2 regions of the Streptomyces sp. NPDC000075 genome follow, and region 1 is predicted to be linked to the other one. Evidence: riboswitches for the same ligand, from Rfam matches in the RefSeq annotation. Region 1 holds a riboswitch; the other holds the start of a gene.

Region 1 (5,152 bases):
CCGATCGCCCTCTTCATGGGCGTCTACCTGCGCTACCTGCGGCCGGGCCGGGTCACCGAGGTCTCCGTCGTCGGCGTCGCGCTGCTGCTCCTCGCCATCGTGGCGGGCGGCTGGGTCGCCGAGTCCTCCTGGGCCGGCTTCTTCACCCTGGACAAGGAGACCCTCGTCCTCTGGATGATCGGGTACGGCTTCTTCGCCTCCGTCCTGCCGGTGTGGCTGCTGCTCGCCCCGCGCGACTACCTGTCCACCTTCATGAAGGTCGGCACGATCGCGCTGATGGCGGTCGGCGTGGTCGTCGCGATGCCGACGCTGAAGATGCCGTCGGTGACCGACTTCGCCACGCGCGGCGACGGCCCGGTCTTCGCCGGTTCGATGTTCCCCTTCGTCTTCATCACCATCGCCTGCGGGGCCCTGTCCGGCTTCCACTCGCTGGTCGCCTCGGGCACCACCCCGAAGATGATCCAGAAGGAGACCCAGATCCGGGTCATCGGCTACGGCGCGATGCTCACCGAGTCCTTCGTCGCCGTCATGGCCGTGATCGCCGCCTGCATCATCGAACCCGGCCTGTTCTTCGGCGTCAACTCCCCCGCCGGGGTCATCGGCACCACCGTCCAGAGCGCGTCGGCGGCCGTCGGCCACTTCGGCTTCGCGATCTCCCCCGACGCCCTGGCGCAGGCCGCCAAGGACGTGGAGGAGACCACCCTGCTCTCGCGCACGGGCGGCGCGCCGACGTTCGCGCTCGGGATGTCGGAAATCTTCTCCTCCGTGTTCGGCGGGGCCGGGATGAAGGCGTTCTGGTACCACTTCGCCATCATGTTCGAGGCCCTGTTCATCCTGACGACGGTGGACGCGGGCACCCGCGTCGGCCGCTTCATGCTCCAGGACACCCTGGGCAACGTGCACAAGTCCTTCAAGGACGTCAGCTGGAAGCCGGGCGTGTGGCTGGCCAGCGCGGTCGTCGTCGGCGGCTGGGGCTACTTCCTGTGGGTCGGCGTCAAGGACCCGCTGGGCGGCATCAACCAGCTCTTCCCGCTGTTCGGCATCGCGAACCAACTGCTCGCCGCCGTCGCCCTCGCGGTGTGCACCACGCTGCTGGTCAAGTCCGGCCGCCTCAAGTGGGCCTGGGTCACCGGCGTCCCGCTGGCCTGGGACGTGGCCGTCACCCTGACCGCGAGCTACCAGAAGGTCTTCTCCGACGATGTGAAGATCGGCTTCTTCGCGCAGCGCGACAAGTACCAGACCGGCATCGACGCCGGAAAGGTGCTGCCGCCCGCCAAGACCCTGGACGAGATGCAGACCGTGGTCACCAACGCCACGGTCGACGGGATCCTCTCCGCCCTCTTCGCCGTCCTGATCATCATCGTCCTGGTGGACGCGGCCCGGATCTGCTTCAAGGCCGCGTCCGCGCCGGAGACGGTCCGCCTCTCCGAGGTCCCGTGGTCCGAGTCGAAGATCATCGCCCCGGCGGGCCTGATCGCCACCGCCGAGGAGAAGGCCGAGCTCGCCGCGGCCGGCCTCGACGGGGGCGGCGGCCGTGTGAAGGACCCCGTCGCGTGACCGGGGTCCGGGGGGCGCTGGCGAAGGCGCGGTACTACGTCCGGGAGTTCTCGGGCGAGGCCGCGTACGACCGCTACGTCGCCCACGCCCGCTCCCACGACCCCGGGGCCGAGGTCCTGACCCGCCGCGCCTTCGAACGCGCCCGCACGGACGCCCGCGAGGCCGACCCCCGCGAGGGCTTCCGCTGCTGCTGAGCGCTCACCGAGGGGCCCCGCCGGCCATCCGGCGGGGCCCCTCGGCGTGTACGGGGCGCACACTCGACGGCATGGACTTCGGCGTCGCCGTGCGCGACGGGGTGGTCCTCGGCGGGGTGACCTTCGCCGCACCCGGCAGCCGGCTCGCCGACGTCGCCGGGCCGCACGACGCCGAGTTCCGGATGCTCGCGGTGGCCGCCGAGGCGCGCGGGCAGGGCGTCGGGGAGGCGCTCGTACGGGCCTGCGCCGAACGGGCCCTGGCCCTGGAAGGGGTCACCGCGCTGGTGCTGTCCACCCAGCCGGCCATGCGCGGAGCCCAACGGATCTACGAGCGGCTCGGGTTCGTCCGTACGCCGGAACTGGACTGGTCGCCCATCCCCACGCTGACCCTGCTCACGTACCGACTGGAGCTGTGACGACACGCTCCGCATGCACCCGACACAACATGTGGGGGCTACCGCATCGGGTCGCCCCCACATGTATGCTCATGCCTGCTGCCGCCGCAGGGGAATCCGGTGGGAATCCGGAACTGTCCCGCAACGGTGAGACGTACGCCCGAGGGCGTATCCGCGAGTCCGAAGACCTGCCGGCAGTGCCCCCGGATCGACCGAGCCGGGGTGTCGATTCGTCCGGGCCTCGCGGTTGGGCCGGTGGACGCCATGCGGTGCCGAACGCGCTTGTGCGCGCGCCCGCATGCGCCCGCTCGCGCCCCGCTCCGCCGATGACCGGGCCGAGTGAGGGAGAGCTCCCCCGTGACCATCGCGCCCGCCGCACCGCGCGCCGAGTCCGACCACCCCGAAGCAGAAGGTCCCGGAGCCGCCCTGCTGCGGACCCTCACCGAGCTCACGGCCGACCTCCCCGACACCGACCCCGGCCGGATCGCCGCCGCCGCCCTGCGCGGCCGCAGCGCCGCCGCCGACGAGGCCGAGCTGCGCGGGCTCGCCACCGAGGCCGCGGCCGGCCTGATCTCCGAGGACCCGGCCTACTCCCGCCTCGCCGCCCGCCTGCTGACGCTGGCCGTGGCCGACGAGGCCGCCGGCCAGGGCGCCACCTCCTTCGCCGAGTCCGTCGCCGTCGGCCACCGCGAGGGCCTGATCGCCGACCGCACCGCCGACTTCGTCGCCGCCCACGCCGCCCGCCTCAACGCCCTGGTCGAGCACGCCCTCGCCGAGGGCGCCGACGACCGCTTCGGCTTCTTCGGCCTGCGCACCCTGCACAGCCGCTACCTGCTGCGCCACCCCCACACTCGCCAGGTGATCGAGACCCCGCAGTACTTCATGCTGCGCGTGGCCTGCGGCCTGGCCGAGGACGAGAGCGTCCGCGCCGTCGAGGAAGTGGCCTCGCTGTACCGGCTGATGAGCCGCCTCGACTACCTGCCGTCCTCCCCCACCCTGTTCAACTCGGGCACGCGGCACCCGCAGATGTCCTCCTGCTACCTCCTCGACTCCCCGCTGGACGAGCTGGACTCCATCTACGACCGCTACCACCAGGTCGCCCGCCTCTCCAAGCACGCCGGCGGCATCGGCCTCTCGTACTCCCGCATCCGCGCCCGCGGTTCGCTGATCCGCGGCACCAACGGCCACTCCAACGGCATCGTGCCGTTCCTGAAGACCCTCGACGCCTCCGTCGCCGCCGTGAACCAGGGCGGCCGCCGCAAGGGCGCCGCCGCCGTCTACCTGGAGACCTGGCACGCGGACATCGAGGAGTTCCTGGAGCTCCGCGACAACACCGGCGAGGACCAGCGCCGCACCCACAACCTGAACCTCGCCCACTGGATCCCCGACGAGTTCATGCGCCGCGTGAACGCCGACGCCGACTGGTCGCTGTTCTCCCCCGCCGACGTCCCCGAGCTGGTCGACCTGTACGGCGAGGAGTTCGACGCCGCCTACGCCAAGGCCGAGGCCTCCGGGCTCGCCAAGAAGACCATGCCGGCCCGCGACCTCTACGGCCGCATGATGCGCACCCTCGCGCAGACCGGCCAGGGCTGGATGACCTTCAAGGACGCCTCCAACCGGACGGCGAACCAGACCGCCCTGCCCGGCACGGTGGTCCACTCCTCCAACCTCTGCACCGAGATCATCGAGGTCACCAACGACGCCGAGACGGCCGTCTGCAACCTCGGCTCCGTCAACCTCGGCGCGTTCGTCGCCGACGGGGACATGGACTGGGAGCGCCTGGACGAGACCGTCCGCACGGCCGTGACCTTCCTCGACCGCGTCGTGGACATCAACTTCTACCCGACCGAGCAGGCCGGCCGCTCCAACGCCAAGTGGCGTCCGGTGGGCCTGGGCGCGATGGGCCTCCAGGACGTCTTCTTCAAGCTGCGCCTGCCCTTCGACTCCGCCGAGGCCAAGGCGCTGTCCACGAAGATCTCCGAGCGGATCATGCTCGCCGCGTACGAGGCCTCCTGCGACCTCGCCGAGCGCAGCGGCCCGCTCCCGGCCTGGGCCGAGACCCGTACCGCCCAGGGCGTCCTGCACCCGGACCACTACGAGACGGAAGCCCACTGGCCCGAGCGCTGGGACGCCCTGCGCGCCCGCGTCGCGAAGTCCGGCATGCGCAACTCCCTGCTCCTCGCCATCGCCCCGACGGCGACGATCGCCTCCATCGCGGGCGTGTACGAGTGCATCGAGCCGCAGGTCTCCAACCTCTTCAAGCGCGAGACCCTCAGCGGTGAGTTCCTCCAGGTCAACGGCTACCTGGTGGAGGACCTCAAGAAGCTGGGCGTGTGGGACGCGCAGACCCGTGAGGCCCTGCGCGACTCCTCCGGCTCCGTCCAGGGGTTCGGCTGGATCCCCGAGGAGGTCCGCGAGCTGTACCGCACGGCGTGGGAGATCCCGCAGCGCGGCCTGATCGACATGGCGGCGGCCCGTACGCCGTACCTGGACCAGAGCCAGTCGCTGAACCTGTTCCTGGAGACGCCCACCATCGGCAAGCTCAGCTCGATGTACGCGTACGCCTGGAAGCAGGGCCTGAAGACCACGTACTACCTGCGCTCGCGCCCGGCGACGAAGATCGCCCGCGCGGCCTCCGGCACCGCCGTCCCGGCCGCCGCCCCCACCCAGCTGCCGCAGGCCATGGACGCCGAGGCGCTGGCCTGCTCCCTTGAGAACCCCGAGTCCTGCGAGGCCTGCCAGTAATGACCGCCGAGAAGAAGAACCTCCTCGACCCGGGCTTCGAGCTCACGCTCCGCCCGATGCGCTACCCGGACTTCTACGAGCGCTACCGGGACGCGATCAAGAACACCTGGACGGTGGAGGAGGTCGACCTCCACTCCGACGTCGCCGACCTGGCGAAGCTGACGCCGGCCGAGCAGCACATGATCGGCCGTCTGGTCGCGTTCTTCGCGACGGGCGACTCGATCGTGGCGAACAACCTGGTCCTGACGCTGTACAAGCACA
Region 2 (5,152 bases), on a different contig from region 1:
TCGGGGGCCGTGCCGCGCAGGGCGCGGACGGTGGCCACCATGCCGCCGTGGTACTGGAAGTAGTCGTCCGAGTCGGCGATGTCGTGCTCGCGGGTGTCGGTGTTCTTCGCCGCGACGGTGATGCGCTTGTAGGCCGTTTCCATCTCGGTGCGGGCGGGCCGTCCTTCGAGGCCGCGGCCGTACGCGTAGCCGCCCCAGACCGTGTAGACCTCCGCGAGGTCGGCGTCGGTGCGCCAGTCGCGGGAGTCGATCAGCTGGAGGATGCCCGCGCCGTACGTGCCGGGGCGGGAGCCGAAGATGCGGGTGGTGGCCTTGCGCTCGTCGCCGTGGGCGGCGAGGTCGGCCTGGGCGTGGGCGCGGATGAAGTTGGAGTCGGCAGGCTCGTCCAGGGAGGCCGCCAGCCGGACCGCGTCGTCCAGGAGGCCGATGACGTGCGGGAACGCGTCGCGGAAGAAGCCCGAGATGCGGAGGGTTACGTCGATTCGGGGGCGGTTCAGTTCGGAGAGGGGGATTGCCTCGACGCCCGTCACGCGGCGGGAGGCCTCGTCCCAGACCGGGCGGACGCCGAGGAGGGCGAGGGCCTCGGCCACGTCGTCGCCGGCGGTGCGCATCGCGCTCGTGCCCCAGAGGGAGAGGCCGACCGAGGCGGGCCACTCGTCCTCGTGGTCCGCGCGGTAGCGGGCCAGGAGGGAGTCGGCCAGGGCCTGCCCGGTCTCCCACGCGAGGCGGGAGGGGACGGCCTTCGGGTCGACCGAGTAGAAGTTGCGGCCGGTCGGCAGGACGTTGACCAGGCCGCGCAGGGGGGAGCCCGACGGGCCCGCCGGGACGAAGCCGCCGTCCAGGGCGCGGACCACGTGCTCGATCTCGTCCGTGGTGCCCGCCAGGCGGGGGACGACCTCGTGCGCGGCGAAGGTGAGGATGTCCGCGACGGCCCGAGGGTGGCCCGCCGCGACCGAAGCGACCGCCGACGGCGCCCAGTTCGCGTCCTCCATCGCCTGGACCAGCGCGCGGGCCGTCTCCTCGACGGCGTCCGCCGTCGTACGGGTGGCAGCCGACTCGTCGAGGCCGAGCGCCTCGCGCAGGCCGGGCAGGGCGGAGGTGCCGCCCCAGATCTGGCGGGCGCGGAGGATGGAGAGGACCAGGTTGACCCGGGCCTCGCCCGTCGGGGCGCCGCCCAGGACGTGCAGGCCGTCGCGGATCTGGGCGTCCTTGACCTCGCACAGCCAGCCGTCGACGTGGAGGAGGAAGTCGTCGAAGCCCTCGTCGTCGGGGCGTTCCTCCATGCCCAGGTCGTGATCGAGCTTCGCGGCCTGGATCAGGGTCCAGATCTGGGCGCGGATCGCGGGGAGCTTCGACGGGTCCATCGCGCTGATCTGCGCGTACTCGTCCAGGTGCTGCTCCAGGCGGGCGATGTCGCCGTACGACTCGGCGCGCGCCATCGGCGGGACGAGGTGGTCGACCAGGGTGGCGTGGACCCGGCGCTTGGCCTGGGTGCCCTCGCCCGGGTCGTTGACCAGGAAGGGGTAGACGAGGGGCAGGTCGCCGAGGGCGGCGTCCGGGGAGCAGGAGGCGGACAGGCCCGCGTTCTTGCCGGGCAGCCATTCGAGGTTGCCGTGCTTGCCCAGGTGGATCATCGCGTCGGCGCCGAAGCCGCCGTCCTGCGCGGCCGCCTGGATCCAGCGGTACGCGGCCAGGTAGTGGTGCGAGGGCGGCAGGTCCGGGTCGTGGTAGATCGCGATCGGGTTCTCGCCGAAGCCACGCGGCGGCTGGATGAGGATGAGGAGGTTCCCGCGGCGCAGGGCCGCGAGCACGATGTCACCCTCGGGGTTCGCGGAACGGTCCACGAACATGTTGCCGGGGGCCTCGCCCCAGTGTTCCTCGACGCTCTCGCGCAGGTCCGCGGGGAGTTCGGCGAACCAGCGCTTGTAGTCGGCCGCCGGGATGCGGACGGGGTTGCGGGCCAGCTGCTCCTCGGTGAGCCAGTCCTGGTCGTGGCCGCCGGCCTCGATCAGGGCGCGGATCAGCTCGTCGCCGTCACCGGAGACCAGGCCGGGGATGTCGGCCTCGGGCCCGAAGTCGTAGCCCTCGGCGATCAGGCGGCGCAGCAGCTCCACGGCGCTGGCCGGGGTGTCGAGGCCGACCGCGTTGCCGATGCGGGAGTGCTTGGTGGGGTACGCGGAGAGGACCAGCGCGATCCGCTTGTCCGCGCGCTCGATGTGGCGCAGCCGGGCGTGGCGCACCGCGATGCCGGCGACGCGGGAGGCCCGCTCGGCGTCGGCCACGTAGGCGGGCAGGCCGTCCTCGTCGATCTCCTTGAAGGAGAACGGGACGGTGATCAGGCGGCCGTCGAACTCCGGCACGGCGACCTGGGTGGCGGCGTCGAGGGGGGAGAGGCCCTCGTCGTTCTCCTCCCAGGTGCTGCGCGAGCCGGTCAGGCACAGGGCCTGGAGGATCGGCACGCCGAGCCCGGCCAGGGCGCCCGCGTCCCAGGACTCGTCGTCCCCGCCCGCCGAGGCGGTCGCGGGGCGGGTGCCGCCGGCGGCGAGGACGGTGGTGACGATGGCGTCCGCCTGCTCCAGGGCGTGGAGCAGCTCCGGCTCCGGGGTGCGCAGCGAGGAGACGTACAGGGGGAGGGGGCGGCCGCCCTTGGCCTCGACGGCGTCGCAGAGGGCGTGCACGAAGGCGGTGTTGCCGCTCATCTGGTGGGCGCGGTAGTAGAGCACCGCCACCTGCGGGCCCGTGGCCTGCGTGGCGGGCCGCTCCAGGGGGCCCCAGGTGGGGGAGGCGGCCGGGGGCTCGAAGCCGTGGCCGGTGAGCAGGACCGTGTCGGACAGGAACCGGGCCAGCTGCTCCAGGTTGGCCGGGCCGCCGTGCGCGAGGTAGCGGTGGGCCTCGGCGGCGATGCCGATGGGGACCGTGGAGGCCTCCATCAGCTGGGCGTCCGGGGCCTGTTCGCCGGTCAGCACCACCACCGGCCGGGTCTGGCCGGGGGCCAGCAGCACGTCGAGGCCGTCCTGCCAGGCGCGCAGGCCGCCGAGGAGGCGTACGACGACCAGCTCGGCGCCGTCGAGGAGCCCGGGGAGGTCGTCGACGGGGAGGCGGGAGGGGTTCGCGAACCGGTACGGCACGGGGCCGCCGGCGACGTTCGCGGCGCGGGCGCTGAGCAGATCGGTGTCGGACGTCGACAGCAGCAGGATCATGCGGCGGCAGGCCTTCCTCGGGGTTTCCGCGCCCCGGGCAGTGAGGACAGCGGGAGTTCCTGACTCACCTCACGGATCGCTCCGCGGGGCTCACAGTGGCGGGACCGCGCCGGAATCGCACCGGGCTTCCTCCCATGTCGCCGTCCTCGGCGGTGACGGGCCGAGTGGTCCGCCGGAAGGTCATCTTAGGTGGCCGTCTCCCTGGCCGGGAGGTGGGGTGGGGAGCTCGCGGGTGGTGAGCCGCGGTGCGGTGCGCCGTCGGGGCTCTGCCCATCGGGCCGCGCCGCAAACTCCCCCGGCTACCGCTGGGGTACCCCCGGGTGGGGCCGGGAGGGCCTCCGGTGGGCTGGAAGGATCGGCGGTGGGGCTGGATTGCGCTGGTCGGGGTGGCGACGGACACAGGTCGGGGGTGGGGAAACGTGGGTATGCTCGCGGCCATGCCGCCCCAGCCCCCTTCCGCCGCATCGCGGGACGAACCCGTCATACGCGACCGCGGCGACGCCTGCCCCGGCGCGCTGCGGCTGCACTCCGCCGACGACGGGTACCTGGCGCGCGTGCGGATCCCCGGCGGGCTGCTCACCGGCCGGCAGGCCGCCGTGCTCGGGCTCGCCGCCGACCGGTTCGGGGACGGGCACCTGGAACTCACCTCGCGCGGCAACGTCCAGCTGCGCGGCCTCGCCGACGGCTGCGGCGCCGGGCTCGCGGAGATGCTCGGCGGCGCCGGGCTGCTGCCCGCCCCGAGCCACGAGCGGGTGCGCAACATCGTGGCCAGCCCCCTCGGCGGGCCCCTCGTCGTGGACTGGGTCCGGGAACTCGACCGGCTGCTCTGCGCGAGCACCCGGGCGGCCGCCCTCTCCGGGCGGTTCCTGTTCGCCCTCGACGACGGGCGCGGGGACGTGGCCGCCCTCGAACCCGACGTCACCGTGCTGTCCGTCCGCGCGGGCGGCACCGGGAGCGCGGGACGCGCGGAGCCGCGGGACGACCGGACCGCCGCCGGTGCCGGGAACGTCCCCGGCGACGTTCCCGGCGGCCGGGCCCTGGTGCGGTTCGGCGCGGCCGCCGACGCCGTCGAGGTCGGTGCCGCCGACGCGCCCCGGGCCGCGCTGCTGGCCGCCGAGTACTTCCTCGACTCCGCCGACGCCGCCGGGAACCGTCCCTGGCGGATCGCCGAACTGGCTGACGAACACACCCTGGACACACGGGAGTTCGCGCTGAGGCTCGACGCCGCCGGGATCGCGGCCGGTCACCGCCCCGAAGTGGCGTGGCCCTGTGCCGAACCGCCCCGGCCCTGGGGCGAAGACGGCGCCGGACTCTGCGTGCTGCCCCCGCTCGGACGGCTGAGCTCCGCACAGTGGCGGGTACTGACCGAGGCCGCCGGCGGTGCTGACGGCGAGCTGCGCGTCACCCCCTGGCGCAGCGTCGTCCTGCCGCACGCGAACACCGGCGCGTGCGCGCGCGTCGAGGCGGCCGGCCTGGTCGCCCGGCCCGGCAGCCCCTGGCTGTCCGTCACCGCCTGCACCGGCAGGCCCGGTTGTGCCAAATCCCTCGCGGACGTGCGCGCCGACGCCCGCGCGGTCGTTGCGGAATCCGCCGGCGGCCTGCCCGTGCACTGGTCGGGCTGCGCCCGCCGGTGCGGCCACCCGCGCGGCACCGCCTGGGTGGACCTGGTCGCCACCCCCGACGGCTACGCACTCGACGCCCGGTCCGTCCCGCACGCCGACCTCGCGGCCGCCCTCGCCGATGCCCGGCGCCCCCGTACACGTACCACCCCACCACCCCCGTCGCAGTGAAGAAATGAGCGAGTACACCGTGTTCGAGTACGAGAAGGACGGCGCCGCGATCTACCGCCAGTCCTTTGCCACGATCCGCGCCGAGGCGGACCTCTCCGGGCTGCCCGCCTCGGTCGCCCAGGTCGCGGTGCGCATGATTCACGCCTGTGGCATGACCGACCT

The links. A riboswitch is a leader RNA that binds a small molecule or an ion and turns the genes downstream of it on or off. The one in region 1 is predicted to bind cobalamin.
Region 2: it holds a riboswitch for cobalamin, as region 1 does, so the genes downstream of both, cobN (cobaltochelatase subunit CobN) here and ABT403_RS29505 (ribonucleoside-diphosphate reductase subunit alpha) in region 1, are expected to answer to the same signal.

The regions. Positions count from the first base shown of each region.
Region 1 covers NZ_JBEPFL010000031.1:71,754-76,905, reverse strand. Annotated here, with positions in the region: gene ABT403_RS29520 (carbon starvation CstA family protein) at 1-1,557, shown strand, start outside; gene ABT403_RS29515 (CstA-like transporter-associated (seleno)protein) at 1,554-1,751, shown strand; partial or broken gene ABT403_RS29510 (GNAT family N-acetyltransferase) at 1,835-2,167, shown strand; cobalamin riboswitch at 2,233-2,356, shown strand; gene ABT403_RS29505 (ribonucleoside-diphosphate reductase subunit alpha) at 2,504-4,891, shown strand; gene ABT403_RS29500 (ribonucleotide-diphosphate reductase subunit beta) at 4,891-5,152, shown strand, end outside.
Region 2 covers NZ_JBEPFL010000006.1:303,529-308,680, forward strand. Annotated here, with positions in the region: gene cobN (cobaltochelatase subunit CobN) at 1-3,200, opposite strand, end outside; cobalamin riboswitch at 3,234-3,358, opposite strand; gene ABT403_RS10620 (ferredoxin-like domain-containing protein) at 3,638-4,990, shown strand; gene ABT403_RS10625 (precorrin-8X methylmutase) at 4,995-5,152, shown strand, end outside.